One region of the Streptomyces paromomycinus genome, then DNA from elsewhere that is predicted to be linked to it. Evidence: riboswitches for the same ligand, from Rfam matches in the RefSeq annotation. Region 1 holds a riboswitch; each other region holds the start of a gene.

Region 1 (6,936 bases):
CGTCGTAGTCGGTGTGGACCGGGAGGCCGTCCACCTCCCGGTCGCCTGCTTCCAGTTCGAAGCCCATGGCTTGGTGGAAGGCGATGGAGCCGTTGTTCCGCGTCGAGGTGATGGCGCGCACCTCGGTGCGGCCGGCCGCTGCCGCGCGTTCGAAGAAGGTGGTGTAGAGGCGGCGTGCCACGCCCTGCTTCCGCAACTCGGGGTCCACTCCGACGAAGTGGATGTAGGCCTCTTCCGCGTGGTCGGCGGAGTAGAAGCCGACGAGGAACGCCCGGATTCCCTGCTCGTCCTCCAGCACCAGACTGGTGTCCGCGAAGTGCTGGAGGAACAACCGGGGCAGCAGCAGGGAGAGTTCCCTTGATTGTTCCGGGGTGCGTGAGTCGCCCCACCAGCGCTGGACGCACTCCACGAGGGTGGTGTGGTCGGTCGTACGGGCCCGGCGTACGTCTTGCATGTCCTGCCTTTCGGTGGGGGGATGGGTGGGGTGAGAGTTCTGCGGGGGTGGGTGGGTTGAGTTGAGGGTACTGCGGGGGTGGGTGGGGTGCTGGTGGCCTGGGTTCGGCTGCTCCCGGGAGTCAGCGGGGCGCCCCCCGGGCCGGTTGAGGGCGTCGCTCCGTCCGCGTCCGAGAGTCGGGGGCTGCTGGGGGTACCCGCCGATGGCTGCCGCCCGCACCGCCTTCAAGAGGAAGTACGCAACCAGTCGTCGAACCGGATCGTGGCCAGCCGGGCGCTGCCCTCGTCCGGGACGAGGCTGCGTTCTGCCAGTTCGGAGCCGAAGTAGCGGGCGTGCGGGTCGGGGACGACCGTGCGCGGGTCGTGCCAGGCGTGCAGGGCCCGGGTGACGAGTTCGTCGAAGCGGAAGACTTCGGGGCCGGCCACTTCGGTGGTGGCCTTCTGCGGAATTCCCACGGCGGCCTTGGTCACCGCTTCGGCTACGTCCTCGGCGGCCATGGGCTGGAAGAGCACGGGTGGTACGCGTACGGTGTCGCCGTCGGTGGCGGTGTCGGCGATGCCTTTGACGAACTCGAAGAACTGGGTCGCCCGGAGGATCGAGTAGGCAACCGGGCTCTGTTTGATCAGCCGCTCCTGGGCCGCCTTCGCCCGGAAGTAGCCGTTGTCGGGCAGGTCGTCGATGCCGACGATCGACAGCGCCAGGTGGTGCGTGACGCCCGCCTTCGTCTCGGCGGCCAGCAGGTTGCGGGTGGAGGTGGTGAAGAACTCCAGGACCGCCGACTCCTCGAAGGAGGGCGAGTTGGCCACGTCCACGACCACCTGGGCTCCGGCCAGCGCCGTGTCGAGGCCCTCGCCGGTGAGGGTGTTGACGCCCGTACCGGGCGCGGCGGGCACGGCCTCGTGTCCGCGCTCGGTGAGTTTGCCGACCACTTTGCCGCCGATGAGGCCGGTGCCTCCGATGACCACGATCTTCACTTCGTGAACTCCTCGCGCTGTGGGCGCCCGCTGGGGCGGAGCGGCGTCAGGGCTGCCGGGGTGCGCGCAGGTGGGCGCGCTGTTTGAGTTCTTCGTCGTCGACCAGGACCAGCATCGGCTGCCCCGGTTCGCAGAGCATGGTGACGACGAAGCGCAGGCGCGTGTCGGTGCGGGCGTTGCCGTCCTGGTAGTGGATGACCTCGCCGCCGGGCTCCCAGAACGCTTCCCCGGCGCGGACGATCCGCTCCGGCTCACCTTCCAGCTCGAAGCGCATCTCGCCCTCCACCACGTACCCGAAAGCCGGCCCGGGATGGCGGTGCGGCGGGGCGCCCTGGTCGCCGGGCGGATACTCGATCTGGACGGTCGACACATGCGCGCCCTCCGGGATGGCGGGCGGTGCGACCTCTTGCAGCACGGTGAGCGCGGTCTTCCATGCCTCCGAGTGCGGGTGCTGGTGCTCGTGGGTGCCGGGCACGGCGGGTCCTCCTTCTGCGGCGTCGGGGCCGGGGCCGGTTGTGATGGCGGTGCCGCCCCGACGCACGGTGCCGGTGCCGGTGCCGGTGCCCCCGGTGTACAGCACCAGACCTGGGCGGACGGTTCGCCGATGCACGGCCCAACCGAGAGATGTTCCATTGTTCAGACCCCCGGCATGCCCGGTGAGCGCCGATCCGGACACATCCGGGGCACCGTACGGGACCTCGGCTCCGCCGTGCCCGCCCGTTCCCGCCTCTGCCCGGCCCCCACCCCCGTGTCCCATCTCACGTACCACCATGTGAACAGGGGTGTCGGTACCGGCTGCGGCCGATCTACGCTGTCCGGTGCAGCTGGTTCGCCCTGCCCGCCAGGCAGGCGCGTCGCAAGAGGGAACCCGGTGGGAATCCGGGACTGCCCCGCAGCGGTGAGCGGGAACGACCGCCGTCATACGCACTGGATCCGGGCCGCGGATCCGGGAAGCGACGGCCAGTAGGTGTCCGCCGGACGACGTCACGTTCCGGCAGGCGTGCCCGCGAGTCCGAAGACCTGCCCGTTGCCCGCGCGCGTCCGTACGTGCGCGGCCCTTCCGGTGACCTTCGAGGGCGGGTCGGCGTGTCATGACAGGCGGGCAGGGGTGTCATCGGACGCTCCGCGGCCCGCCCGACGCGTCATTCCTTCGCGTTCTCGTCCGGTCACCGGGCTCGGAGAAGATCACGCTCGCGAAGGAGAGTTCCGTGACAGCGAAGCCCGCAGCCGCGGCAGCACGGGCCACCGTGTACGGCTACCCCCGCCAGGGACAGCACCGGGAACTGAAGAAGGCCGTCGAGGGGTACTGGAAGGGCCGCGTCATCGCGGACGCCCTCCGGGAGACCGCGCGGGACCTGCGCCGTTCCAACTGGCAGCAGCTGGCCGACGCCGGCATCCACGAGGTACCGACCGGTGACTTCTCGTACTACGACCACGTACTGGACACCAGCGTCATGGTCGGAGCTGTCCCGGAACGGCACCGCGCCGCCGTCGAAGCCGACGCCCTGGACGGCTACTTCGCGATGGCGCGCGGCACGCAGGACGTGGCACCGCTGGAGATGACCAAGTGGTTCGACACGAACTACCACTACCTGGTGCCCGAGTTGGGGCCCGACACGGTCTTCGCCACCGACTCCGCCAAACAGGTCGGCGAGGTGCGGGAGGCGCTCGCGCTCGGCCACACGCCACGCCCGGTCCTCGTCGGCCCGGTCACCTACCTCCTGCTGGCCAAGCCGGCCCCCGGTGTCGCCGCCGACTTCGACCCGCTGACCCTGCTCGACCGGCTTCTGCCCGTCTACGCGGAGGTGCTGGCGGACCTGCGTGCGGCCGGCGCCGAGTGGGCACAGCTGGACGAGCCCGCCCTGGTGCAGGACCGTACCCCGGCCGACCTCAACGCCGCCGAGCGCGCCTACCGCGTCCTCGGCGCGCTCACCGACCGCCCGAAGCTGCTGGTCGCCTCGTACTTCGACCAGCTCAGCGAGGCACTTCCGGTGCTCGCCAAGGCGCCCGTCGACGGGCTCGCCCTGGACTTCACCGAGGCCGCGGCGGGCAACCTGGACGCGCTCGCCGCCGCCGGCGGGCTGCCCGGCAAGCGGCTGGTCGCCGGTGTCGTCAACGGCCGCAACATCTGGATCAACGACTACGAGAAGTCGCTGGCCACCCTCGGTACGCTGCTGGGCCTGGCCGACCGGGTCGACGTGGCCGCCTCCTGCTCCCTGCTGCACGTACCGCTGGACGCCACCGCCGAGCGGGACATCGACCCGCAGGTCCTGCGCTGGCTGGCGTTCGCCCGGCAGAAGACCGCCGAGATCGCCACGCTCGCCCGCGGCCTCGCGCACGGCACTCACGCGATCGCCGCCGAACTGGCCGCCAACCGCGCGGACCTGGCGTCCCGCGCCGGTTCCGCGATCACCCACGATCCCGCCGTACGGGCCCGTACCGCCGCCGTCACCGACGCCGACGGCCGCCGCTCCGCGCCGTACGGGGAGCGGACCGCCGCCCAGCGGGCCCACCTCGGCCTGCCGCTGCTGCCGACGACCACCATCGGCTCCTTCCCGCAGACCGCCGAACTGCGCACCGCGCGCGCCGACCTACGGGCGGGGCGCCTCGACACGGCCGGGTACGAGGAGCGCATCGGGAACGAGATCCGCGAGGTGCTCGCCTTCCAGGAGGAGGCGGGCATCGATGTCCTCGTGCACGGCGAGCCCGAACGCAACGACATGGTGCAGTACTTCGCCGAGCAGCTGACGGGGTACCTCGCCACACAGCACGGCTGGGTCCAGTCGTACGGCACGCGGTACGTCCGTCCGCCGGTCCTCGCGGGGGACATCTCACGGCCCGAGCCGATGACGGTGCGGTGGACGCGGTACGCGCAGTCGCTCACCGACCGGCCGGTCAAGGGCATGCTGACCGGTCCGGTCACCATGCTCGCCTGGTCGTTCGTCCGGGACGACCAGCCGCTCGGCGACACCGCCCGGCAGGTGGCGCTGGCCCTGCGCGACGAGGTCGGCGACCTGGAGGCGGCCGGCACCTCGGTCATCCAGGTCGACGAACCGGCGCTGCGCGAGACGCTGCCGCTGCGCGCCGCCGGCCGCCCCGCCTACCTCGCCTGGGCCACCGAGGCGTTCCGGCTCACCACCGGTGGCGTACAGGACCGCACGCAGATCCATACGCACATGTGCTACGCCGAGTTCGGAGACATCGTGCAGGCCATCGACGATCTCGACGCCGACGTGATCAGCCTGGAGGCCGCGCGCTCACACATGCAGGTGGCCCGTGAACTGGCCGAACACGGTTATCCGCGGGAGGCCGGACCAGGCGTGTACGACATCCACTCGCCCCGCGTGCCGAGCGCCGAGGAAGCGGCGAGCCTGCTGCGCAAGGGCCTCGGCGCCATCCCGGCCGAGCGGCTGTGGGTCAACCCCGACTGCGGTCTGAAGACCCGGGGCTGGCCCGAGACCCGGGCTTCGCTGGAGAACCTCGTCACGGCTGCGCGGACGGTCCGGGCGGAGCTGCCCACGCCATGATCCAATAACGGCCGCATGATCCGGTGACGGCCGGGAGGACGCGTCCGCGCGCCTTCCCGGCCGTTCTTTCGTGCCGTCCGCGGGGAGCTGCCTCGGGAGCCGCCCAGGCGTGCGCGGTCGGCCCGCGGCGCTCGCCGCGCCGCACCGGCTCAGGGTTCCTGGGGTTCTGGAACCGCCCCCGGGTGCCGCCGGGGAAGTGGGGCCGCCCACCGGCCGAGAGCGGTCGCGGGTGGCCCGTGAACTGCCCTTCTCGCGGCTTATCGAGGAACGGCAATTGACCCCGCATTTCTTGGCGTTCTACGTGGACGACGTGACCACCGGGACCGTGCTCGGCCTCCGGCACACCGGCACCCCGATTCTCCCGAGCGCGTCGGCGAAGTCCTCGGTCCGGACTGCGGCGAGAACAGATTCGGTCAGCACAATCTGGGCTATTCCTATGCCCCGCCCGAGTTCTTCCGGCGACGCGATGACGTCCACAACGTCCAGGCGCCGTTTTCAGCCGACGCGGTGGTGTGGCGGAGAGAGCGGGCCGCGGCGTAGGCGACTTGGCAGCCTTGGCAGATCAGCGGGGGAAGATGTGCAGAAGTTGGCATCGCTCCACGCTTGATGGCGCTCAGTGCCACTGCCAGAGTCTCCGTACGGCCGCTCACGGTCCTCGTACCCGGGAGACGCCCCGAACGGCGCCCCTACGCCGCCGAGTGAAAAGCCGTCGTACGACACCGGGTGAGGGCCCGGTCGTACGCCGCCGGGGTGAGGGTCCCGGTCGCCGGAACGGGCGGGCGCGGAGCAGAACTGAGGCTGCTCCGCGCCCGCCCGCGGCACGCGTTCATCCGGTCCGGGCCGGAAAGGGCGTCAGCTCTGCCCCGTGCTCTCCAGGACGATCTGGAGCTCGACCTCCTGGTCGCCCGACACCGTGCCTTCCGTACGGACGGAGAACGCGCGCGTCAGCACGTCCCGCAGCCGGTCGACCGCCAAGTGGCTGCCCTGGAGGTCGGCGGTGACGGCGGCGGACAGGTCCGCGTCCGGCCGGACGTCGCCGCGGACTTCCGAGGTCTCGAAGGTCTCGGTCCAGACGACCGGGTGACCGGGCCGGTGCGGCTGGTCGTGCGCGGTGTCACCGTCGGCGCGGTCGGAGTCGAAGCAGCTGCGCAGCGTGCTGAACACGGCTTCGGCGTCGGCCGGGGACTGGGCGCTGAGCACGACCTGGGCCGGCTCGTCGGTGTGGGGTGTGCGGGTCATGTGGGCTGTGTCCTCTCCGCGCTGTGCGTCGGTGTGGTGCGGCGGGCTTCCTTGGCCGCCCGTTGGGGTACGACGGTGTACTTCGGGTCCTCGGCGGAGGCGATACCGGCCGCGAAGACCCCGAAGCGGGTGCACGCGGAACCGGCGAGCAGGGCCAGCCCGCCCGCGGCGGCCAGCGTGCGGGAACGGCCTCCGAAGGCGGCGCCGACGGCGGCTCCGGCCGCGGTGAGGGTCCGCGCCGTGCGGAGCAGCGTGCCGGCCCGCCTCTGGTGCCAGGTCTCCGCGACCATGCCGAGGCGCCGTTCGACGGCCTTGGTGACCGCTTCGTCGGCGACCGCGGCCAGTACCGCGGCGCACCGGGCGGGCGCCGTCTCCCGTACGGGACCGACGACGAGGGCCGTCCCGGAGGCGGCGGCCGTCGCCGATGCCGCGAACAGGTACGGGAGTTCACGGTGCGCGCCGTGCCACGCGGGGACGGCGGTGTCCGCCGCGAGGACCGCGGTGTAGGTGGCGACGGCCGGCCCGAGGAGCGCCGCGGCGCCGGTCGCCACGGCGCCCGCCCGGGGCAGCTTCCCGGTGACCGCCGAGGCGGCCGCGGCGCCCGCGGCGGGCCCGTAGGCGGCCAGCAGCCAGGAGCCGACGCTCATCGGCGAGGTCGGCTTGACGACCCGGAGCATGTTCGCGAACCGGCCGGGCCTGCCGAGGTCGTTGACGAGTGCGGCGGTGGACAGGGACACCCCCG
Region 2 (6,936 bases), 1.9 Mb from region 1:
CGGCACCAGGCCGCAGACGGCGTTCAGCACGGTGGACTTGCCGACGCCGGAGGGGCCGACGAGCAGGCACAGTTCACCTTCGGGCACGGTCAGGTCGACGCCCTGGACGGCGGGTTGCGCGGCGTCCCCGTAGGTGACCGACACCTGGTCGAAGCGGATCACTGAGGGGACTCCTTCGTGTGCGGCGCGCCCTGCGCCGGAGACTTCCTTACCCGTGCCCGCCCGGCGCCCGGTTCTCCCGGCCCCGGCCCGGCTCCTGTCCCGGCCTCCGACCCGGCCCGCGTCCTGGCCCCCGACTCCGGTCCCGTCGCCACCTCGGCCCCCGCCGCCCGCTGCGGCAGTGGCGCGACGAACGCCGGGAGCAGTCCCACCAGGACACCGGCCGCGGGCCACAGGGGAAGGACGGGGGCGGTGAGCGGTACGGCGGGCGGGTGCAGGGCGGCCGGGTCGTAGGAGTTCGCCCAGATCGTCAGGGCGGCCACCGCGATGCCGGAGCCCGACACCAGCCAGGCGCGCACGCCCCACCGGTCGGGCCGGTAGCGGCTGCGTACGGACCGGCGGCCGCCCAGCCACAGCCCGGCGAGGGCCGCGGCGAGCCCGGCGAGCAGCACGGGCAGCCCGTACGCGGCCCCGGTGCCGGCCAGCAGCCCGTACGTACCGGCGCAGACCCCGAGCAGGCCGCCGAGGGTGAGCGCGGTGGTGGTGTGCCGTACGGCGGACGGCACCTGCGCCGTACGGCCGTAGCCGCGCGCGTCCATCGCCGCCGCCAGCGACACCGAACGTTCCAGCGCGCCCTCCAGGACCGGCAGCCCGACCTGGAGCAGCGCCTTGACCCCCCGGTCCGGGCGGCCGCGCAGCCGGCGTGCGGCGCGCAGCCGCTGGACGTCGGCGACGAGGTTGGGCGCGAAGGTCATCGCGACGACGACCGCGACGCCCGCCTCGTACAGGGCGCCCGGCAGGGACTTCAGCAGGCGTGCCGGGCTGGCGAGCGCGTTCGCGGCGCCGACGCAGATCAGCAGGGTGGCCAGCTTCAGCCCGTCGTAGAAGGCGAAGAGCATGCCCTCGGCGGTGACCCGGCCGCCGATGCGCACCCCGCGCGCCCACTCGGGCAGCGGCACTTCCGGCAGCGTCACCAGGGTGTGCGTACCGGGGATGGGCGAGCCCAGGAGGAACGCGAAGACCAGCCGGATGACGATCACCAGCAGGCCGAGTTTGAGGAACGCGCCGTAGGAGCGGGCCCACGGCGCGTCCGTGCGGCGCGCCGCGACGACGTATCCGGCGACGCCGATCAGCAGGCCCAGCAGCAGCGGGTTGGTCGTCCGGGACGCCGCGGTGGCCAGGCCCAGCGCCCACAGCCACCAGGCGCCCGCGTGCAGTGCGGTGGAGCGGGTGGCGCGGGGGACGCCGAGGACGCGGGCGCTCATCCGCGGCGGCGGCGAGCCTGCCACCCGGCCGCCGCGCCCAGGACGACCAGGACGGCGAGGCCACCGATCAGTCCGGCGGAGGGGCCGCCCGAAGCGTCGTCGTCCGCCTGCTTCCCGGCGGCGGCCGTGCCCTGGGAAGCACCCGGTTCCGGCGCACCGGAACCGGAAGCCGAACCAGAAGCCGAACCGGAAGCCGACTCAGAGGCAGCACCGGATGCCTTGTCCGCGCACCCCGCCTTCGGATATCCGGCGATCGCGCACAGCAGCGCGTTCGCGTCGTACCGCAGCGGCTTGGCGACGGCCGCCAGCGCGTCACCGACCGTCCCGTCCTCGGGCAGCCGGGCGCACTCCGTACGGACCGGCGGCGGGTTCTCCCCGGCCGCCGCCTCCGCCTGCGTACCGAAGTCCAGGACCAGGCCGACGCGCTTGGTGCCGTCCTGCGCGGGCGTCTGCCCGCAGATCGCGGCGAAGTCCGCGGCCCGGCGCGGCTTGCCGGCCGCCGCCGAGTCGGCGCTGACGGTGAAACGGAAGCCCGCCACGGCGCCGTCCCGGGGGCGGCTGGTGGCCGGCCCCTCGGTCGCGTACGACCAGCCCCCGTCCTTGGCGGCCGGGGCACCGGCGGCGGGCCCGTCCCAGAAGGACCAGTAGCGGTACTCCTGCGCCTGGGCGGGCGCCGCGCCCAGGCCCGTGACCGTACCGGCCAGGGCCAGGGCGCCGAGGAGACGGGCGGAGCGGGACCGCGGCAGGCGCATCAGATGTCGCTCTTCTTCCGGCGGCCGCTGAGCAGGAACCCGGCGCCGACGCTCGCCACGAACACGATGCCGAAGATCCACCACACGCCGGAGTTCTGGTCGTCCTGGTCCTGCGCGTCCTTCTCGGGCGTGGCGGACGGGGCGGAGCTGCCGGCCGGCTTGGGGCCGGTGGCGTTGAGCTGTGCGACCAGGTCGGCGCCGCCGAAGGAGCGCGGGTCGGCGCCCGCGGCGTGCGCGGCGAGCACCAGCTGCGCGTACGCGGCCGGGCCGGCCTCCTTGGCCCAGTTCGCGGAGTTCTTCTCCAGCCACTTCAGCGGCGCCTGCGCGGCGGCACCGTGCGAGCCGGCGGCGAGGGCCACCACGGCGTCGGCGGTGTTGCCGACGTCGGGCTGGTCCTCGGCGCCGGGCATCGCGGACTTCAGGTGCTGGCCGTTCGCGCCGAGCACCGCGGCCAGGTAGGCGGCGCCGCCCTCGGCGGCCTGCTTCGGGTCCCGCCCCGCGTCCTTGTCCGCCGCTTCGCCGTCGCACTTCAGGGGCTTGACCGGCTCGTTGACGTCCTTGCCCGCCGGGTCGACGACGAAGCCGTCGCCCAGTCCGCCGAGCACGGCGGCGGCCGTGGCGTCCGCGTTCGGTGCCAGCTTGCCGTCCTTGGGCTGGAAGGCGAACGCGCCGCGCTCCCCCTCCTTCGCGTCACAGCCCAGCTGGAAGGTGACCAGCGCGTCGTACGGGGACTTGCCGCCCTTCTGCACGGACTCCGGCTTCTCACCCGCCGCCTTGAGCGCGCCGATCACCACGGAGGTGGAGTTGGCGTCACTGGGCGAGCCGCCCGTCGAGGGCCAGCCGCCGTCGTCGTTCTGCACCGACTTCAGCCACTTCACGGCCTTCTGCACGGCGTCGTCGTGCCCGCCGAGCGCGGCCAGTGCCTGGACCGCGGCGCCCGTCTGGTTGGTGTCCCGCATGGTCTTGTCGTCGCACGCCTTGGCCGGGTCGGCGCGGTAGGCGCTGAAGGCGCCGTCGGAGCACTGCTGCCCGGCGAGCCAGTCGACGCCCGTCACCGACGGACGCACCCCGACGGTGCGCTGCGCCAGGAGGGCGAGCGACTGCCGCCACACGCCGTCGTACTGCGGGTCCTTGGTGCCGTACAGCCCGTCCGGCAGCTTCGACGCCTGCGCGGCGGGCGCGGCGGAGTCGGCGGCCGCCACGGGGGCACCGGCCGCGCACAGCACGGCGGCCCCGGCCAGCGCCGCGGCGGCGCGGCGCGCCAGGACGGCGAAGGTGGGGGCCGTGGAAGCCCTGGGAGCCAGGGGAGCCTGGGAAGCCGTGGTGGCCATCGGGTCGGTGCCTCTCGGATCAGGTCGCCGCGGTGGGTCCGCGGTGGGCCGGTGGTGGGTGCTGCGGTGAGTGCTGCGGTGGGTGCGCAGCCGCACTCGGACGCCCCGCCGCCCGCCGGTCGACGACCGGCCGCGGTGGCACCGGGCTCAGCTCCGCATACCTCGACGGTGCCGCGCGCCGGGCGTCCGCGCGAGGAGACGCGGCCTTCCGGTGGCGGGAGCCTTGGTCGTGCCCCAGCGGGTGCTCCGGCTCGGCGGGCGCACGGCGGCCGTACGTCCCGGATCACGGTTGCGGGTCAGCGCCGGATTTCCACCGGCTTCCCCCGATCGGGCACAGGATGAAATTGTCTCGCACACCTTAACCGGCGGGCCGGGCGCGTCCCGGGTACGGGCCGGTCGGCAGGTGCCCGCCGCACACCGCCCGGTACTCCACCGGCTCCGGTCCCGGCACCGCCTCCGCCAGCCCCAGCCGCACCAGCCGCCGCAGATGCGCCTCCGCCTCCGCGACCGCGATGGTGCGCGACGCGTACGGGATGCGCTCCCACGGCCGGTTCCACTCCATGGCCTCGGCGAGCTGCCACGGCGTGCGGGGTACGGCGAGCAGCGCGCGCAGTCCGGCCAGCCGCTCCTCGTGGTGGGCGAGCAGCTCGCGCGCCCGGCCGGCCGCGTCCGTGAACGGGTGCTGGTGGGCGGGGAGCACCTCGGCGGGCGCCAGCCGGGCGACGCGTTCCAGGGAGGCCAGGTAGTCGCCGAGGGGATCGCCGGGTGTCGCGTCGTCCGGGTCCTCGTAGAGCCCGATGTGCGGGCTGATGCCCGGCAGCAGGTGGTCACCGGAGAAGAGCCGGCCGTGGCCCGGCCGCCGGGCCGGATGCTCCTCCTCCAGGTGCAGGCACACATGGCCGGGCGTGTGGCCGGGCGTCCAGACGGCGCGCAGCCGGCGGCCGGGCAGGTCGAGGAGCGCGCCGGGCGCGATCTCGCGGTCGGGCAGCGCCGCCCGCTGCCCGGGGAGGTCGCGCACCGGGCCCTTGGCGCGCACCCGGCGCAGGGGCGCCAGGTGGCTGTCGGGCGCGCCGACCGCGGCCAGCTTGGTGATCAGGTGGTCCAGCCACCGGCCGGGTTCGGCCTCCCGGGTACGGCGCACGACGGCGGCGTCCGCCGCGTGCATGGCGATCCACGCGCCGGACGCCTCCCGTACGCGGGCGGAGAGGCCGTGGTGGTCGGGGTGGTGGTGCGTGACGAGGACCCCGTGCAGGTCGGTGACGTCGAAGCCGCAGGCGGTGATCCCGGCGGTCAGGGTGTCCCAGGCGTCCGGGTCGTCCCACCCGGTGTCCACGAGGACCGGGCCGCGGCCGGTCTCCAGGAGGTGGACGAGGGTGTGGCCGAGCGGGTTGTCCGGGATGGGGACGGCGATCGACCACACGCCGCCCCGGTGGTCGGTCACCCGGGGCCCGGCCGCCGCCGTCCCGGTCCGGGCCGCTGCCGTCATCCGCCGCACCTCCGCGTCCGCGCGGACGTGCCGCGCCCCCGTAACCACCGCGCCACCGTGCGGAGCCCCGTGCCGGGCCGCCGGTGTCGAGCATTGCCCAGCATAACTAGAACTGGTATCAGTCCTGATGCTGTGTCAGGAACTTTCCGTGTCAGTCCGGTTCGCCACGCGATCCCGTCCGACCCCAGGAGGCGGCAGCCATGAGCGCACTCGTCGAGTACGAACAGCTCTACATCGGCGGCGAGTTCACCGATCCGGCCGGCGGCGGCACCATCGAGGTGGTCTCGCCGCACACCGAGCAGGTCATCGGCCGGGTGCCGCACGCCTCGCGGACCGATGTGGACCGGGCCGTCTCCGCGGCCCGCGCCTCCTTCGACTCCGGGGTGTGGGCGCAGACGCCGCTCGCGGAGCGGATCGCGGTGGTCACCCGCGTCAAGGACGCCTTCGCCGTGCGCAGCGAGGAGATCGCCAGGGTCATCAGCGCGGAGAACGGCACCCCGTACACCTCCAGTGTGATGGTGCAGGCGCTGGCCGCGATGATGGCGTGGGACGCGGCGATCACGGTCGCCCGGGACTTCCCGTTCGAGGAACGCCGGGCGGGTGTGCTCGGGCCGCTGCTGGTGCGGCGCGAGCCGGTGGGGGTGGTGGCGGCCGTGGTGCCGTGGAACGTGCCGCAGTTCACCGCGGCGGCCAAGCTGGCGCCGGCGCTGCTGGCCGGCTGTTCGGTGGTCCTCAAGGTGTCGCCCGAGACGCCGCTGGACGCCTACCTGCTGGCGGACATCGTGAGCGAGGCCGGGCTGCCCCCGGGCGTGCTGTCCATCCTTCCGGCCGACCGGGAGGTGAGCGAGTACCTGGTCGGGCACCCGGACGTGGACAAGGTGGCCTTCACCGGGTCGGTCGCCGCGGGCCGGCGTGTCATGGAGGTCGCGGCGCGCCACCTGACGCGGGTGACGCTGGAGCTCGGCGGCAAGTCGGCCGCCGTCATCCTGCCGGACGCCGACCTGGACGCCGCGGTGGCGGGCATCGCGCCGTTCGCGTGGCTGGTCAACGGGCAGGCGTGCATCGGGCAGACACGCATCCTCGCGCCGCGCGAGCGCTACGCCGAGATCGCCGAGCGGTTCGCCGCCGCCGCGTCCGCCCTGCGCGTGGGCGACCCGCTGGACCCGGCGACCGAGCTCGGGCCGCTGGTCGCCCGGCGCCAGCAGCAGCGGTCGCTGGACTACATCGCCCTCGGACAGCGCGAGGGCGCCAAGGTCCTGACCGGCGGCGGGCGGCCGGAGGCGATGGAGACCGGCTGGTACGTGGAGCCGACCCTGTTCGGCGAGGTGTCCAACTCCATGCGCATCGCCCGCGAGGAGATCTTCGGCCCGGTGATCTGCCTGCTGCCGTACGAGGACGAGGCCGAGGCGGTCCGGATCGCGAACGACTCCGAGTACGGGCTGTCCGGCTCGGTGTGGACCGCGGACACCGAGCGCGGCATCGAGGTCGCCCGGCGGGTGCGGACCGGTACCTACTCCGTGAACACCTTCAGCATCGACATGCTGGGTCCCTTCGGCGGATACAAGAACTCCGGCATCGGGCGGGAGTTCGGGCCCGAGGGCTTCGGCGAGTACCTGGAGCACAAGATGATCCATCTGCCGGCGGAGGGGTGAGGGACGGTATGAGCGGTACGGACGGCAAGGGCGGGAAGGGCGGGAAGGGCGCGGGGGCCGGGCCGGAGGGGCCCCGCTGGCACGTCGAGGTCGACCGGGGCGTCTGCATCGGCTCCGGCCTGTGTGCGGCCACCGCCCCCGGCGGTTTCGAGCTGGACGCGGCCCGCCAGTCGCACCCCGTGCGGCCCGAGTGCGACGCCTGCGACGACGTGCTGGCGGCGGCCGAGGGCTGTCCCGTCGAAGCGATCACCGTGACGCTCGCCGTTACGGGGGAGGCGGTCTTCCCGCCCG
Region 3 (6,936 bases), 5.4 Mb from region 1:
GACCGGCACCGTCCGGCTGTCCGGCCCGGTGGATCAGAACTCGTCGTCGAAGGAGACCGAACCCTCGACGGCGACCTGGTAGGCCGAGGCGCGCCGCTCGAAGAAGTTGGTCAGCTCCTGGACGTTCTGCAGCTCCATGAAGGAGAACGGGTTCTCCGAGCCGTACACCGGCGCGAAGCCGAGGCGCTGCAGGCGCTGGTCGGCGACGCACTGGAGGTACTCGCGCATCGACTCGGTGTTCATGCCCGGCAGGCCGTCGCCGCACAGGTCACGGCCGAACTGCAGCTCGGCCTCGACGGCCTCCTTGAGCATGGCGGTGACCTGGCCCTCCAGCTCGTCGTCGAAGAGGTCGGGCTCCTCCTCGCGCACCGTGTCCACGACCGAGAACGCGAACTCCATGTGCATGGTCTCGTCGCGGAACACCCAGTTGGTGCCGGTCGCCAGGCCGTGCAGCAGACCGCGCGAGCGGAACCAGTACACGTACGCGAAGGCGCCGTAGAAGAAGAGCCCCTCGATGCAGGCCGCGAAGCAGATCAGGTTCAGCAGGAAGCGGCGGCGGTCGGCCTTCGACTCCAGACGGTCGATGGACTCGACCGAATCCATCCACTTGAAGCAGAACTCGGCCTTCTCCCGGATGGAGGGGATGTTCTCCACGGCGGCGAACGCGGCCGCGCGGTCCTCCGGGTCGGGCAGGTAGGTGTCCAGCAGCGTCAGGTAGAACTGGACGTGCACGGCCTCCTCGAAGAGCTGCCGGCTCAGGTAGAGCCGCGCCTCGGGGGAGTTGATGTGCTTGTAGAGCGTCAGGACCAGGTTGTTCGCCACGATCGAGTCGCCGGTCGCGAAGAACGCGACGAGCCGGCCGATCATGTGCTGCTCGCCGGGCGAGAGCTTGGCGAGGTCGGCCACGTCGGAGTGGAGGTCGACCTCCTCCACGGTCCAGGTGTTCTTGATCGCGTCGCGGTAGCGGTCGTAGAAGTCCGGGTAGCGCATCGGGCGCAGGGTCAGCTCGAAGCCCGGGTCGAGCAGGTTCTTGCTGCCGGTGGTGGCGGTGTGCGAGGCGGCGGCGGACGTCTCGGTCGTGTTCTTCTCGGGTGCGGTAGTCATGATTACTGGCATGCCTCGCAGGACTCGGGGTTTTCCAGGGAGCAGGCGACGGCCTCGGGGTCGGCCGCCTGAGCGGGTACGGGAGCGGTCTGCGCGCCCCCGCCCGTGCCGCGCGCGGACTGGGCGATACGGGTCGCCGGACGCGAGCGGAGGTAGTAGGTGGTCTTGATGCCGCGCTTCCAGGCGTACGCGTACATCGAGCTGAGCTTGCCGATGGTCGGGGACGCCATGAACAGGTTCAGCGACTGGCTCTGGTCGAGGTAGGGCGTACGGTCCGCCGCCATGTCGATCAGCGCGCGCTGCGGGATCTCCCACGCCGTGCGGTACAGCGCGCGGGTCTCGGCGGGAATCCGGTCCAGCTCCTGCACCGAGCCGTTGGCCTCGCGCAGTGCGTCACGGGTGCGCGCGTCCCACAGGCCCAGCGCCTTCAGCTCCTCGATCAGGTACGCGTTGACCTGGAGGAACTCGCCCGACAGCGTCTCGCGCTTGAACAGGTTCGAGACCTGCGGCTCGATGCACTCGTACACGCCCGCGATGGACGCGATGGTGGCGGTCGGCGCGATGGCCAGCAGCAGCGAGTTGCGCATACCGGTCGTCGCGATACGGGCGCGCAGCGCCGTCCACCGGTCCGCCCAGCGCGGCTCGGCGTTCGGGTAGTGGTCCGGGTGCAGCACGCCGCGGGCCGTACGGGTCGCGGACCAGGCCGGGTGCGGGCCGTGCCGCTCGGCGAGGTCGGCGGACGCCTCGTACGCCGCGAGCATGATCCGCTCGGAGATGCGGGTGGACAGCTCCCGTGCCGCGGGCGAGTCGAAGCCCAGCCGCAGCCGGAAGAAGACGTCCTGGAGGCCCATCAGGCCCAGGCCCACCGGGCGCCAGCGGGAGTTGGAGGTGCCGGCCTGCTCCGTCGGGTAGAAGTTGATGTCCACCACGCGGTCGAGGAAGGTCACCGCCGTACGGACCGTGGCGTCCAGCTTCTCCCAGTCCATCTCGCCGTTGTCGCCGAGGTGGGCGGCGAGGTTGACCGAGCCGAGGTTGCAGACGGCGGTCTCGCCGTCGTCGGTGACCTCCAGGATCTCGGTGCACAGGTTCGAGGAGTGCACGACCTTGCCGGGTTCGGCGGTCTGGTTCGCGGTGCGGTTGGCGGCGTCCTTGAAGGTCATCCAGCCGTTGCCGGTCTGCGCGAGGGTGCGCATCATCCGCGAGTACAGGACCCGGGCCGGGACCTGCTTGACGTAGCGGCCCTCGGCCTCCGCCTTGCGGTACGCGGCGTCGAACGCGTCGCCGTACAGGTCGACCAGCTCGGGCGCGTCGCTGGGGGAGAACAGCGACCAGTCGGCGTCGGCCTCGACGCGGCGCATGAACTCGTCGGGGATCCAGTGCGCGATGTTGAGGTTGTGGGTGCGCCGGGCCTCCTCGCCCGTGTTGTCGCGCAGCTCCAGGAACTCCTCCAGGTCCGCGTGCCAGGTCTCCAGGTAGACGCAGGCGGCGCCCTTGCGCCGACCGCCCTGGTTCACGGCCGCGACCGAGGCGTCCAGGGTGCGCAGGAACGGCACGATGCCGTTGGAGTGGCCGTTGGTGCCGCGGATCAGCGAGCCGCGGGCGCGGACCCGGGAGTACGACAGGCCGATGCCGCCGGCGTGCTTCGAGAGCCGGGCCACCTGGTGGTAGCGGTCGTAGATCGAGTCCAGCTCGTCCAGCGGGGAGTCCAGCAGGTAGCAGGAGGACATCTGCGGGTGCCGGGTGCCGGAGTTGAAGAGGGTGGGCGAGGAGGGCAGGTACGACAGGGTGCTGGTCAGCCGGTACAGCTCGGCGACGTCGGCCAGCGCCCGCTCGCTGTGGTCCTCGGCCAGGCCGCAGGCCACCCGCAGCAGGAAGTGCTGCGGGGTCTCGATCACCTGGCGGGAGATCGGGTGGCGCAGCAGGTAGCGGGAGTGCAGGGTGCGCAGGCCGAAGTAGCCGAACCGGTCGTCGGCGCCGTCCGTCAGGGCGCGCTCCACCAGCTCGTCCAGGCGGGCCGCGTGGGTCCGGACGAACTCCGCGGTGCTGTCGGCGATCAGGCCCTCGCGGTGACCGGTGGCGACGGAGGCGGAGAAGGCGACCGCCCCCTCCGCGGCCGCCTCCTCCGCGATGGCGCGGGTCAGCAGGCGGGCGGCCAGCTTGGAGTACTGCGGCTCGTCGCCGATCAGGCCGGCCGCGGCCTCCATGGCCAGCGAGCGCAGCTCGGCCTCGTCGGAGCCGGGGTGGCGGCCGCGCAGCGCGGCGGCGGCGATCTTGCCCGGGTCGGTGGCGGGCAGGTCGACGGTGAGGTCGGTCAGCGTGCGCAGCAGGGCGGCGCCGGGGCCGTCCGCGGCCTGGCCGCCGGGGCCCTGCTGGGGCTGCGTGTCCTTCGCGGGCTGCACGACCTGCTCGGCTGCTGCGGGCTCCGTTGGCGCGATGGTCACGTGCTGCTCTCCCTCACTCGGCGGGGGCCTGGGGAGGGCACGAGGGCGCGTACGGGCGTGCGGCACCCCCGGCACGGCAAGGGGCGCGCGGGCACACCGCGCAGCGTCCACCGGTCCAACCCGCGAGACCCGGACGTATCGACGTCCGCGCCGGTCCTGGCGCGGGCGTACTGTGGGCAGGTCTTCGGACTCACGGGTGCGGTGTGCGCACTTCGTACACCGTTGCGGGACAGTTCCGGATTCGCACCGGATTCCCCTGCGACGACAGCGAGCACGAGCATACATCTTGTGCTGCCTCGTGCACCCACCCCCATATCTTGTGTCGCGTTGGCGCGGGGATGCCCGGAGTCGTGGTAATCGGCGGCCGTTCCGGGGCGGTTTCCCGGGGTTTGCCGGGGCCTCCGAGAGGGTGCCACGCGGTGGCCCCGGGCTGTTCCCCGGGGGGCTCCGCGGCCGTTCGCCGGACCGGTTGCCGGGCCTGTCGCGGGGCGTCCGCCGGGCCTGTCGCGGGGCGTCTGCCGGGCGGGTTGCCGGGCTGTCCGGCGCGGCCTGGACGGGGGCTGATGCAGGGGGCGTATTGGTGGCGCGGAATGTCCCTGACGCGTTGACCGGGACTCCTGGAGCGTATTGGCTCCTTGTCTGCTCCGCCGGTCCGGCGGGGCGGGTGGGGGCCTTGTGCGAGGGGGAGTCATGCGAGGAACCGGTGGGGTGCGTGGCGCCGTGCGTGTCGTGGGGCTGGTGGCAGGGGTGTGCGTGGTGGCGGGGGTGCTGCCCATGGCACCGGCGGCCGCGGCGGGACGGGCGGCCGCGGCGGGACGGGCGGTGCCGGCCACCGAGCGGGTCGGCGTCGCCGCGGACGGGACGCAGGGAAACGGTTTTTCAGGCGATCCGACGCTCAGCGCGAACGGGCGGTTCGTGGCATTCACCTCGGAAGCCACCAATCTGGGGCCCGCGGACACCAACGGCCACCAGGACGTCTACGTCAAGGATTTACGGACGGGAAAGGTCGACCTGGTCAGCGTCGCCGGTGACGGCACGCCCGGTGACGCCCTTTCCGGGTCACCCGAGATCAGCGCCGACGGGCGGTATGTGGCCTTCTACTCCAGCGCGACGAACCTGGTCCCCGGCGACACCAACGGCGAGGGCGACGTCTTCGTCCACGACCGCCGCACCGGGCGCACCGTGAGCCCCACGGCGGGCGACGGGAAGTCCCCGTACGGCTACGGGGTCCAGAACTTCGCCCTCAGCGGCGACGGTCACCGCCTCGTCTTCGGCTCCTACCGCCCGGACCTGGTGCCCGGCGACACCAACGAGCGCCTGGACGTCTTCGTCCACGATGTGCAGAAGGGAACGACGCGACGGGTCAGCGTGGCGAGCGACGGCACCGAGGCGAACGCCGCGTCCGCGTTCCCGTCGATCAGCGCCGACGGCCGCCGGATCGCGTTCACCTCGAAGGCGACCAATCTCACCCCCGCCGGGCCCGGTTTCCGCCGCCCGCCGCCGCAGGACCCCCTGTACGTCCACGACCTGGCCACCGGGCGGACCCGCGTGGCGAGCCTGAGCACCACGGGCGCCGTGGTCGGCGTGTCGCCGTCCCCCAGGCTGAGCCCCGACGGCCGGTACGCGGTCTTCTCCGCGCTGGCCGCCGACGTGGTGCCGGACGACACCAACGGCACGTACGACCTCTTCGCCCGCGACCTGGAACGCGGCACCACCCGGCTGCTGTCCCGCACGCACGACGGCGCCCAGGGCAACGGCTGGTCCTCCGACGGACGGCTCAGCGCCGACAACCGGCGGCTCTTCTTCACCTCGGCGGCCACCAACCTGGTACCCGGCGACACCAACGGCCAGGTGGACGGTTTCGTCCGCGACCTGCGCACCGGACAGGTCGAGCGGATCAACGTCGGCGCGGACGGCGGCCAGTCGGCGTCCTGGACGAACACCGCGGCACCCGACGCCGCCGGACGGCTGGCGGCCTTCGACTCGCGCGACGAGGGGCTGGTGCCCGGGGACACGAACGGGACGGGCGACGTGTTCGTCCGGCGGCTGGAGCACTGACGTACTGACGTACCGACGTACTGACGGGCTGACGCGCTGACGCAGCGGCGTATCCACCAGGAGGGGAACCCACCATGATGACCACCCGCACCACCGCCCGAAGACTCGCCGCCGTGACGGGCGTGTGCGCGCTCGCCGCGCTGCTGCCCGCGACGACGGCCGGCGCCCGTACCGCGCCGCCGTCCGGCACCGAGCGGGTCAGCGTCACCGCCGAGGGGGCGCAGGCCGACGACGGCTCGTCCGGCGCGGCGATCAGCGCCGACGGCCGGTACGTCGCCTTCGACTCCGACGCGAGCGACCTGGTGCCCGGCGACACCAACGGGAGGTCGGACGTCTTCGTGAAGGACCTGCGGACGGGCGCCGTCGAGCGCGTCAACGTGGCGAGCGACGGCACCCAGGCCAACTCCTGGTCGTCCACCCCGTCCCTCAGCGCCGACGGGCGGTACGTCGCCTTCGCGTCCGACGCGGCGAACCTCGTGCCGGGCGACACCAACGCCGACACCGACATCTTCGTCCACGACCGCCGGACCGGACGGACCGAGAGCGTCACCCTCGACGGGCGGCCCCCGCAGGGCAGGCAGGGCAACCAGATGCCGGTGATCAGCGCCAACGGGCGGTACGTGGCGTTCGCGTCCAGCCGCGAGGACCTGGTGCCCGGCGACACCAACGGCGCCCAGGACATCTTCGTACGCGACCGCAGAACCGGCACCGTGACCCGGGTGAGCGTCTCCGTCACCGGCGGCGAGCAGGCCGCCGGCCCCTCCGCCAGCCCGGTGATCAGCTACGACGGCCGCAAGGTCGGCTTCATCTCCAAGGCGTCCAACCTGCCCCCGAAGTCAGCCCAGGCCGCCCGCCAGGAGGCCGAGCAGCGCCGACCGCACAGCTACCCGTTCTTCCCGCACGACCTGGACACCGGCCGCACGAGCGTGGCGAGCCTCAGCTCGGCCGGTGAGCCGGTGGGCGCCTGGAACGCCTCGCTCAGCCCCGACGGCCGCTACGCGATCTTCTCCAGCCAGTACGGCGAAGTGGTGCCCGGCCACCCGACGGGCCGCCCGGACCTGTTCGTCCGCGACCTCGTCAAGGGCACCACGGAGCAGATGAGCCGCACCCACGACGGAAAGCAGCCGCTGACCGGGTCCTCCGGACTGGGCGTGCTGTCCGCCGACAACCGCCGTCTGTACTTCCAGTCCTCGTCCCCCGACCTGGTGCCCGGCGACACCAACGGCGCCCAGGACATCTTCGTCCGCGACCTGCGGACCGGCACCGTCGAACGGGTCAGCGTCGCCACCGACGGCACCCAGGCCCAGGGTTATTCCTCCAGCGCCTCCACCGA
Region 4 (6,936 bases), 1.3 Mb from region 1:
GCCCTGGCGCTCGGCACGCTCACCGGCGTCCTGTCCACCGCCCTGCCCACGGTCCCCGCCGCCGAGGCCGCAGGCAAACCCGCCGGGCACGACGTCTCCTCGCACCAGGGGAACGTCGACTGGAAGTCCGTACGGGCGAAGGGCGGCCGTTTCGTGTACGTGAAGGCCACCGAGTCGACCTGGTACCGCAGCCCGCACTTCCCGCGGCAGTACCGCGGCGCGCGCAAGGCGGGCCTGCTGCGCGGCGCGTACCACTTCGGCGTCCCGAACGCGTCCTCCGGCCGCGCGCAGGCCCGGTACTTCCTGCGGCACGGCGGCCGCTGGAAGGCGGACGGCTGGACGCTGCCCCCGGCGCTCGACCTGGAGCACAACCCGTACGACCGGGAGCACGCCTGCTACGGGATGAGCGGCACGGCGCTGGTCCGGTGGGTCCGCGGATTCAGCGCCGAGGTGCTGCGGCAGACCGGGCGGCGGCCGGTGATCTACACGACGGCCCGGTGGTGGAACGGCTGCACCGGCGGCAGCCGGGCGTTCGCCGCCACCCACCCCCTGTGGCTGGCCCGCTGGCACAGCACCCCGGGCAAGCTGCCCGCCGGCTGGGTGTACCCGAGCATCTGGCAGCACGCCGGGTCCGGCGCGCTGCCCGGCGACCAGAACAAGTGGAACGGTACGGTCACCGGGCTGCGGCGCTTCGCGCGCGGCTGACACGCCGACGCGCCGGCCACCGGTACGCGCCCCGACACGCCCGGCCCCCGACACGCCCGGCACCCCGCCTCACCGCCACCGGTACGCCTGCGGCACACGAGGCGTCCGTGCTGGTAGGCATGGGACCCGGGCGACGGTACGGGCGCCTCCGCACCACCCCTGCGGGGGCGTCACTGCGGCGCCCGCCCCAGTTCACCTTCCGTTCACCCGTCGTCCGTACGGTCCCGAGCGTCACTGCCCAACGAACTGATTGCCTGGGTGAATGGAACACATCACGCTTCTCATCGGGATCGTGATCGTCACGGCCTTGGTGTTCGACTTTACGAACGGCTTCCACGACACGGCCAACGCCATGGCCACCACCATTTCCACCGGGGCACTCCAGCCCAAGATCGCGGTGGCGATGTCGGCGGTCCTCAACCTGGTCGGCGCTTTCCTGTCGGTGGAGGTCGCCAAGACCATCTCCGGCGGGATCATCGACGAGACGGCCGGCATCAGACCAGAAGTGATCTTCGCCGGGCTGGTCGGCGCCATCGTCTGGAACCTGGTCACCTGGCTGGCCGGACTCCCCTCCAGCTCCTCGCACGCCCTCTTCGGCGGTCTGATCGGCGCGACCCTGGTGGCCGTCGGCCCGAGCGGCGTGCACGGCGGCGCGGTGGTCATGAAGGTCCTCATCCCGGCCGTCGCCGCCCCCGTCGTGGCCGGTCTGGCCGCGACGGCCGCGACCCGGCTGACCTACCGGCTGGCCCGCGACCGCGCCGAGGAGGACACCGCCAAGGGCTACCGCGCCGGGCAGATCGCCTCGGCCGCGCTGGTCTCCCTCGCGCACGGCACCAACGACGCCCAGAAGACGATGGGTGTGATCACCCTCGCGCTGATCACCGGCGGCGTCGTCGCCCCGCACGCCGACCCGCCGCTGTGGGTCATCGCCTCGGCCGGCCTGGCCATCGCGCTCGGCACGTACCTGGGCGGCTGGCGGATCATCCGCACGATGGGCAAGGGCATCACCGACATCCAGCCGCCGCAGGGCTTCGCCGCCCAGACCGGCGCCGCGGCCACCATCCTGGCCTCCTCCCACCTCGGGTTCGCGCTCTCCACCACCCAGGTCTGCTCCGGTTCGGTGATGGGCTCCGGCCTGGGCCGCAAGGGCGGCGTGGTGCACTGGTCCACGGCGGGCCGGATGGCCGCCGCCTGGGGGCTGACGCTGCCGGCCGCCGGGCTGGTCGCGGCGGGCGCCGCGCTCCTGGCGGACCAGGGCGACTGGGGCATCGCGACCGTCGCCGTGCTGGCACTCGCCGTCTGCGGCGCGATCTGGACGGCCTCCCGGCGCAAGCCGGTGGACCACACCAACGTCAACGAGGGCCCGGCCGCCGAGCCCGCCGGTGTCGTCACCGCCGCCCTGCAGGCCGTCTCGCCGCCGCCCGCGGGCCCGGTCGCGGCGGGCACGGCCGCCATCCCGGCCCCCACGGTCGCCGAGACCCGGATCACGGACCCGGTCGGTGCCGCCCCGGTGATCGCCGCCCCGGTGGCCGCCCACCCGCACGACAAGAGCGCCCGGCGCCGCGCCAAGGCCGGCTCGGCCGCCGGCTGACCCGGCCGCACGGCTCCCACCAAGGAACGAGAACGCAATGAGCATCGACTGGGCCGCTCTCGGCCAGGTCTTCGGCGTCACGCTGTTCGTGACGGTCGGGATCGTGGGCCTGTTCACCCTCGGCATCGTCGGCACGTCCCGCAAGCCGCAGCAGGAGGGCACGCCGGTGACCGCCGACGGGCCCGCCCCCTCCGGCGGAGCGGCGCGGGCCGGGGCGTACGTCTGCTTCGCGCTGTGCGCGGCGGCCGTGGCGTACGGGATCTACCTGATCGTCGCCGCCTGAGGCGCGGCACGGCACCACGGGCGTCCGGTGGCCGCGGCATCCCCGCCGCGGCCACCGGACGCCTGTGTCGTGCGACACAGGCGCCGCCACCGCCCCGCACCGCAGGTCAAGCGTGAGTTGACGGGCTTGGCGGAGCGTGGTGGACTGCCGGAGCCAATCGGCGACAGATGAGGAAGTCCGGTGAGAATCCGGCGCGGTCCCGCCACTGTCACCGGGGAGCGCCCCTCCACCAAGGGCCACGGTCCGCGTCCCGCGACGCAGGTTCCCGTACGGACTGGAAGGCCGGGGGAAGCGCCGATCCGGGGAGCCAGGAGACTCTCGTCGCCGTACCCGTCGAGCCAGGGCGCGGACCCTGAGTGAGGACCTACCGCCATGCCCGGCCGCAGTGCGCAATCTGCTGGACGTACCCCCACGCCATCCCTCCGAGGCGCGACGGCGGTCTGATCCGATGCGTGCCGAACACGCCGGCTACGCGTGCGGCGCGGCCCTCGGTTTCCTCGGCGACCTGGTCGTGGGCGATCCCCGGCGCGGTCACCCCGTGGCCGCCTTCGGGCGGGCCGCGGCCGCCGTGGAACGCCGTCTGTGGCGCGACCACCGAGGGACCGGCGCCCTGCACACCGCGCTGCTCGCGGGCGGCACCGCCGCCGGTGCCGCGCTGCTCGACCGCGCCGTACGCCGCTCCCCCGCCGCCTTCCCCGCCTCCGTCGCGCTGACCGCCGCCGCCACCTGGGCCGTCCTGGGCGGCACTTCGCTGGGCCGCGAGGCGCGGGCCGTCGGCGGCGCGCTCGCGGCGGGCGACCTGGACGTGGCGCGCGAGCGGCTGCCGCACCTGTGCGGGCGCGACCCGCAGGCCCTGGACGGGCAGCAGATGGCGCGCGCGGTGGTCGAGTCCGTCGCCGAGAACACCTCGGACGCGGTGGTCGGCGCCCTGGTCTGGGGCGCGGCCGCCGGTGTGCCGGGGCTGCTGGCCTTCCGGGCGGTGAACACGCTGGACGCGATGGTGGGGCACAAGTCGCCGCGCCACCGCCGATTCGGCTGGGCCTCGGCCCGGCTCGACGACGTGGCCGGTTACCCCGGCTCCCGGCTGACCGCCGCGCTGGCGGTGCTGGCCGGGCCGGACCGGCGGGGCGCGCTGCGCGCCTGGCGGCAGGACGGCCCGTCCCACCCGAGCCCCAACGCGGGCCCGGTGGAGGCGGCGTTCGCCGGGGCGCTGGGGGTACGGCTGGGCGGCACCCTGGCGTACGGCGGCCGGGTCGAGCACCGGCCGGTGCTCAACGGCGACGCGGGCCGGCCGGTCGCGGTGCCGGACATCGAGCGGGCCGTACGGCTGTCGCGCCGGGTGAGCGCGCTGGCGCTGGCGGCCACGGTCGCGGGCCGACTGGCGGCCGGGGCGGTACGACGGTCCCGTACAGCCGGGAGGGCGGCCAAGTGAGCAGCGCAGTACGGACGGCGAGGAGTGTCAGGTGAACGGTTCGAGTGGGGCGCCGCTCGGCGGCGGGCTGCTGGTGGCGGGCACCACGTCCGACGCGGGCAAGAGCGTGGTGACGGCGGGCATCTGCCGCTGGCTGGCCCGCAAGGGCGTCAAGGTGGCGCCCTTCAAGGCGCAGAACATGTCGCTGAACTCGTTCGTGACGCGCGAGGGCGCGGAGATCGGGCGGGCGCAGGCCATGCAGGCCGCGGCAGCGCGCGTCGAGCCGAGCGCGCTGATGAATCCGGTGCTGCTGAAGCCGGGCAGTGACCGCAGCAGCCAGGTCGTGCTGATGGGCAAGCCGGTGGGCGAGCTGAGCGCGCGCGGCTATCACGCGGGCCGTCAGGAGCAGTTGCTCGGTACGGTCACGGACTGCCTCCAGGAGCTGCGCCGCACGCACGACGCGGTGATCTGCGAAGGCGCCGGCAGCCCGGCGGAGATCAACCTGCGGCGTACCGACATCGTGAACATGGGCATCGCGCGGGCCGCCCGTATCCCGGCCGTGGTGGTCGGCGACATCGACCGGGGCGGAGTGTTCGCCTCCTTCTTCGGCACCACGGCGCTGCTGTCCCCGGAGGACCAGGCGCTGGTCGCGGGGTACCTCGTCAACAAGTTCCGGGGCGATGTGACGCTGCTGGAGCCCGGCCTGGACATGCTGAAGGAGCTGACCGGGCGGCCCGCCCTCGGAGTGCTGCCGTTCGCGCACGGCCTCGGCATCGACGAAGAAGACGGCCTCCGGGTGTCGCTGCGCGGCGCGGTCCGCGAGAGCGTCGTCGCACCGCCGCACGGCGCCGACGTGCTGCGGGTCGCGGTGGCCGCCGTACCGCTGATGTCGAACTTCACGGACGTGGACGCGCTCGCCGCCGAACCGGGCGTCGTGGTGCGGTTCGTGGACCGCCCCGAGGAACTGGCCGACGCCGACCTCGTCGTCCTGCCCGGCACCCGCGGCACCGTCCGCGCGCTCCAGTGGCTGCGCGAGCGCGGCATCGCGGACGCGGTGCGGCGGCGGGCCGCGGAAGGCCGCCCGGTGCTGGGCATCTGCGGCGGTTTCCAGATGCTGGGCGAGCGGATCGAGGACGAGGTCGAGTCGAAGGCCGGGACGGTGGACGGGCTGGGCCTGCTGCCCGTACGCGTCCGGTTCGCGGCGGAGAAGACCCTGGCCCGTCCGTCCGGCGAGGCGCTGGGCGAGCCGGTCGAGGGGTACGAGATCCACCATGGCGTGGCGGAGATCGACGGCGGGGAGCCCTTCCTGGCGGGCTGCCGGTCCGGCGCGGTCTGGGGCACCCACTGGCACGGCTCGCTGGAGAGCGACGGCTTCCGGCGGGCGTTCCTGCGGCGGGTGGCCGCCGACGCGGGCCGCGCGTTCGTCCCGGCGCCGGACACCAGCTTCGCCGCGCTGCGCGAGGAGCAGCTCGACAAGCTGGGCGACCTGATCGAGGAGCACGCGGACACGGCGGCGCTGCTGCGGCTCATCGAGGACGGCGTACCGGCGGGACTGCCGTTCGTACCACCGGGGGCGCCGCCGATACCGCCGCCCCGCACCCCGGCCGCCCCCGCCGCGGCCTCCCCCGCACCCGCACATCGCACGACCCTCGAAGGGGGTACTCCTTAATGGCAACGGTCCCTTACCCGTTCACCGCGGTCGTCGGCATGTCCGACATGCGGCTGAGCCTGCTGCTCAACGCCATCTCGCCGGCCATCGGCGGGGTGCTCGTCCGGGGCGAGAAGGGCACCGCGAAGTCGACGATCGTGCGGGGCCTGACGGCGCTGATGCCGGACGTCCCCGTCGTCACCGGCTGCCGCTTCTCCTGCGACCCGGCCGCGCCGGACCCGGCCTGCCCGGACGGCCCGCACGAGGCGGCCGGCGCGGAGGACCGCCCGGCCCGCATGGTCGAGCTCCCCGTCGGCGCCTCCGAGGACCGTCTCGTCGGCGCGCTGGACATCGAGCGGGCGCTGTCGGAGGGTGTGAAGGCGTTCGAGCCGGGCCTGCTGGCGGACGCGCACCGCGGCATCCTGTACGTCGACGAGGTCAACCTCCTCCACGACCACCTCGTGGACCTGCTGTTGGACGCCGCCGCCATGGGCGCCTCGTACGTGGAGCGTGAGGGCGTCTCCGTACGGCACGCCGCGCGCTTCCTGCTCGTCGGCACCATGAATCCCGAAGAGGGCGAGCTGCGGCCGCAGTTGCTGGACCGTTTCGGGCTGACCGTGGAGGTCGCCGCGTCCCGCGAGCCGGACCAGCGGGTCGAGGTCGTCCGGCGCCGCCTGGCCTACGACGCGGATGCGGAGGGCTTCGCCGCCCGCTGGGCCGTCGAGGAGGGCGAGCTGCGGGAGCGGATCGCCGCCGCGCGGGCCCTGTTGCCGGACGTGGTCCTCGGGGACGCGGTGCTGCGGCAGATCGCCGCGGTGTGCGCCGCGTTCGAGGTGGACGGCATGCGCGCCGACATCGTGATGGCGCGCACCGCCTGCGCGCTGGCCGCCTGGGCGGGCCGTACGGAGGTCCGCGAGGAGGACGTACGGCAGGCCGCCCTGCTGGCGCTCCCCCACCGGCGCCGCCGCAATCCGTTCGACGCCCCGGGCCTGGACGAGGACAAGCTCGACCGGACACTGGAGGAGTTCGCCGCCGACGAGGACGACGATCCGGAGCCCGACCCGGACGGCGGCCCCGACGACGGACCCGACGGCCCCGGCGGCGGACAGCCGCCGCAGGACGGCGACGGCGGCCCGGACGGCCCGCAGGCCGAGGACGCCCAGGGCCCGCACGACCAGCCGCAGGCATCCGACCAGCCGCAGCTGCCCGAACAGCCGCAGGCCCCGGAGGCGGACCCGGCGCCCGCCGACCCGAAGGCACAGTCCGAGGGCGACGCGGACAACGCTCCGGGCGAGGGC

The links. A riboswitch is a leader RNA that binds a small molecule or an ion and turns the genes downstream of it on or off. The one in region 1 is predicted to bind cobalamin.
Region 2: it holds a riboswitch for cobalamin, as region 1 does, so the genes downstream of both, OEIGOIKO_RS29835 (prenyltransferase/squalene oxidase repeat-containing protein) here and metE (5-methyltetrahydropteroyltriglutamate--homocysteine S-methyltransferase) in region 1, are expected to answer to the same signal.
Region 3: it holds a riboswitch for cobalamin, as region 1 does, so the genes downstream of both, OEIGOIKO_RS14060 (ribonucleoside-diphosphate reductase subunit alpha) here and metE (5-methyltetrahydropteroyltriglutamate--homocysteine S-methyltransferase) in region 1, are expected to answer to the same signal.
Region 4: it holds a riboswitch for cobalamin, as region 1 does, so the genes downstream of both, OEIGOIKO_RS32455 (cobalamin biosynthesis protein) here and metE (5-methyltetrahydropteroyltriglutamate--homocysteine S-methyltransferase) in region 1, are expected to answer to the same signal.

Annotation. Positions count from the first base shown of each region.
Region 1 is NZ_BHZD01000001.1:8,837,818-8,844,753, reverse strand. It holds gene OEIGOIKO_RS37555 (GNAT family N-acetyltransferase) at 1-454, opposite strand, end outside; gene OEIGOIKO_RS37550 (SDR family oxidoreductase) at 679-1,428, opposite strand; gene OEIGOIKO_RS37545 (cupin domain-containing protein) at 1,475-1,903, opposite strand; cobalamin riboswitch at 2,237-2,470, shown strand; gene metE (5-methyltetrahydropteroyltriglutamate--homocysteine S-methyltransferase) at 2,637-4,955, shown strand; gene OEIGOIKO_RS37535 (hypothetical protein) at 5,808-6,194, opposite strand; gene nrfD (NrfD/PsrC family molybdoenzyme membrane anchor subunit) at 6,191-6,936, opposite strand, start outside.
Region 2 is NZ_BHZD01000001.1:6,917,720-6,924,655, forward strand. It holds gene OEIGOIKO_RS29820 (ABC transporter ATP-binding protein) at 1-162, opposite strand, end outside; gene OEIGOIKO_RS29825 (energy-coupling factor transporter transmembrane component T) at 159-1,424, opposite strand; gene OEIGOIKO_RS43155 (EGFR-like transmembrane domain-containing protein) at 1,421-2,176, opposite strand; gene OEIGOIKO_RS29835 (prenyltransferase/squalene oxidase repeat-containing protein) at 2,176-3,507, opposite strand; cobalamin riboswitch at 3,727-3,855, opposite strand; gene OEIGOIKO_RS29840 (MBL fold metallo-hydrolase) at 3,866-4,993, opposite strand; gene OEIGOIKO_RS29845 (aldehyde dehydrogenase) at 5,194-6,645, shown strand; gene OEIGOIKO_RS29850 (ferredoxin) at 6,654-6,936, shown strand, end outside.
Region 3 is NZ_BHZD01000001.1:3,465,499-3,472,434, reverse strand. It holds gene OEIGOIKO_RS14065 (ribonucleotide-diphosphate reductase subunit beta) at 34-1,104, opposite strand; gene OEIGOIKO_RS14060 (ribonucleoside-diphosphate reductase subunit alpha) at 1,107-3,545, opposite strand; cobalamin riboswitch at 3,704-3,866, opposite strand; gene OEIGOIKO_RS14055 (TolB family protein) at 4,236-5,603, shown strand; gene OEIGOIKO_RS14050 (TolB family protein) at 5,678-6,936, shown strand, end outside.
Region 4 is NZ_BHZD01000001.1:7,540,389-7,547,324, reverse strand. It holds gene OEIGOIKO_RS32470 (lysozyme) at 1-705, shown strand, start outside; gene OEIGOIKO_RS32465 (inorganic phosphate transporter) at 968-2,296, shown strand; gene OEIGOIKO_RS32460 (hypothetical protein) at 2,334-2,579, shown strand; cobalamin riboswitch at 2,750-2,896, shown strand; gene OEIGOIKO_RS32455 (cobalamin biosynthesis protein) at 3,028-4,011, shown strand; gene OEIGOIKO_RS32450 (cobyric acid synthase) at 4,043-5,659, shown strand; gene OEIGOIKO_RS32445 (putative cobaltochelatase) at 5,659-6,936, shown strand, end outside.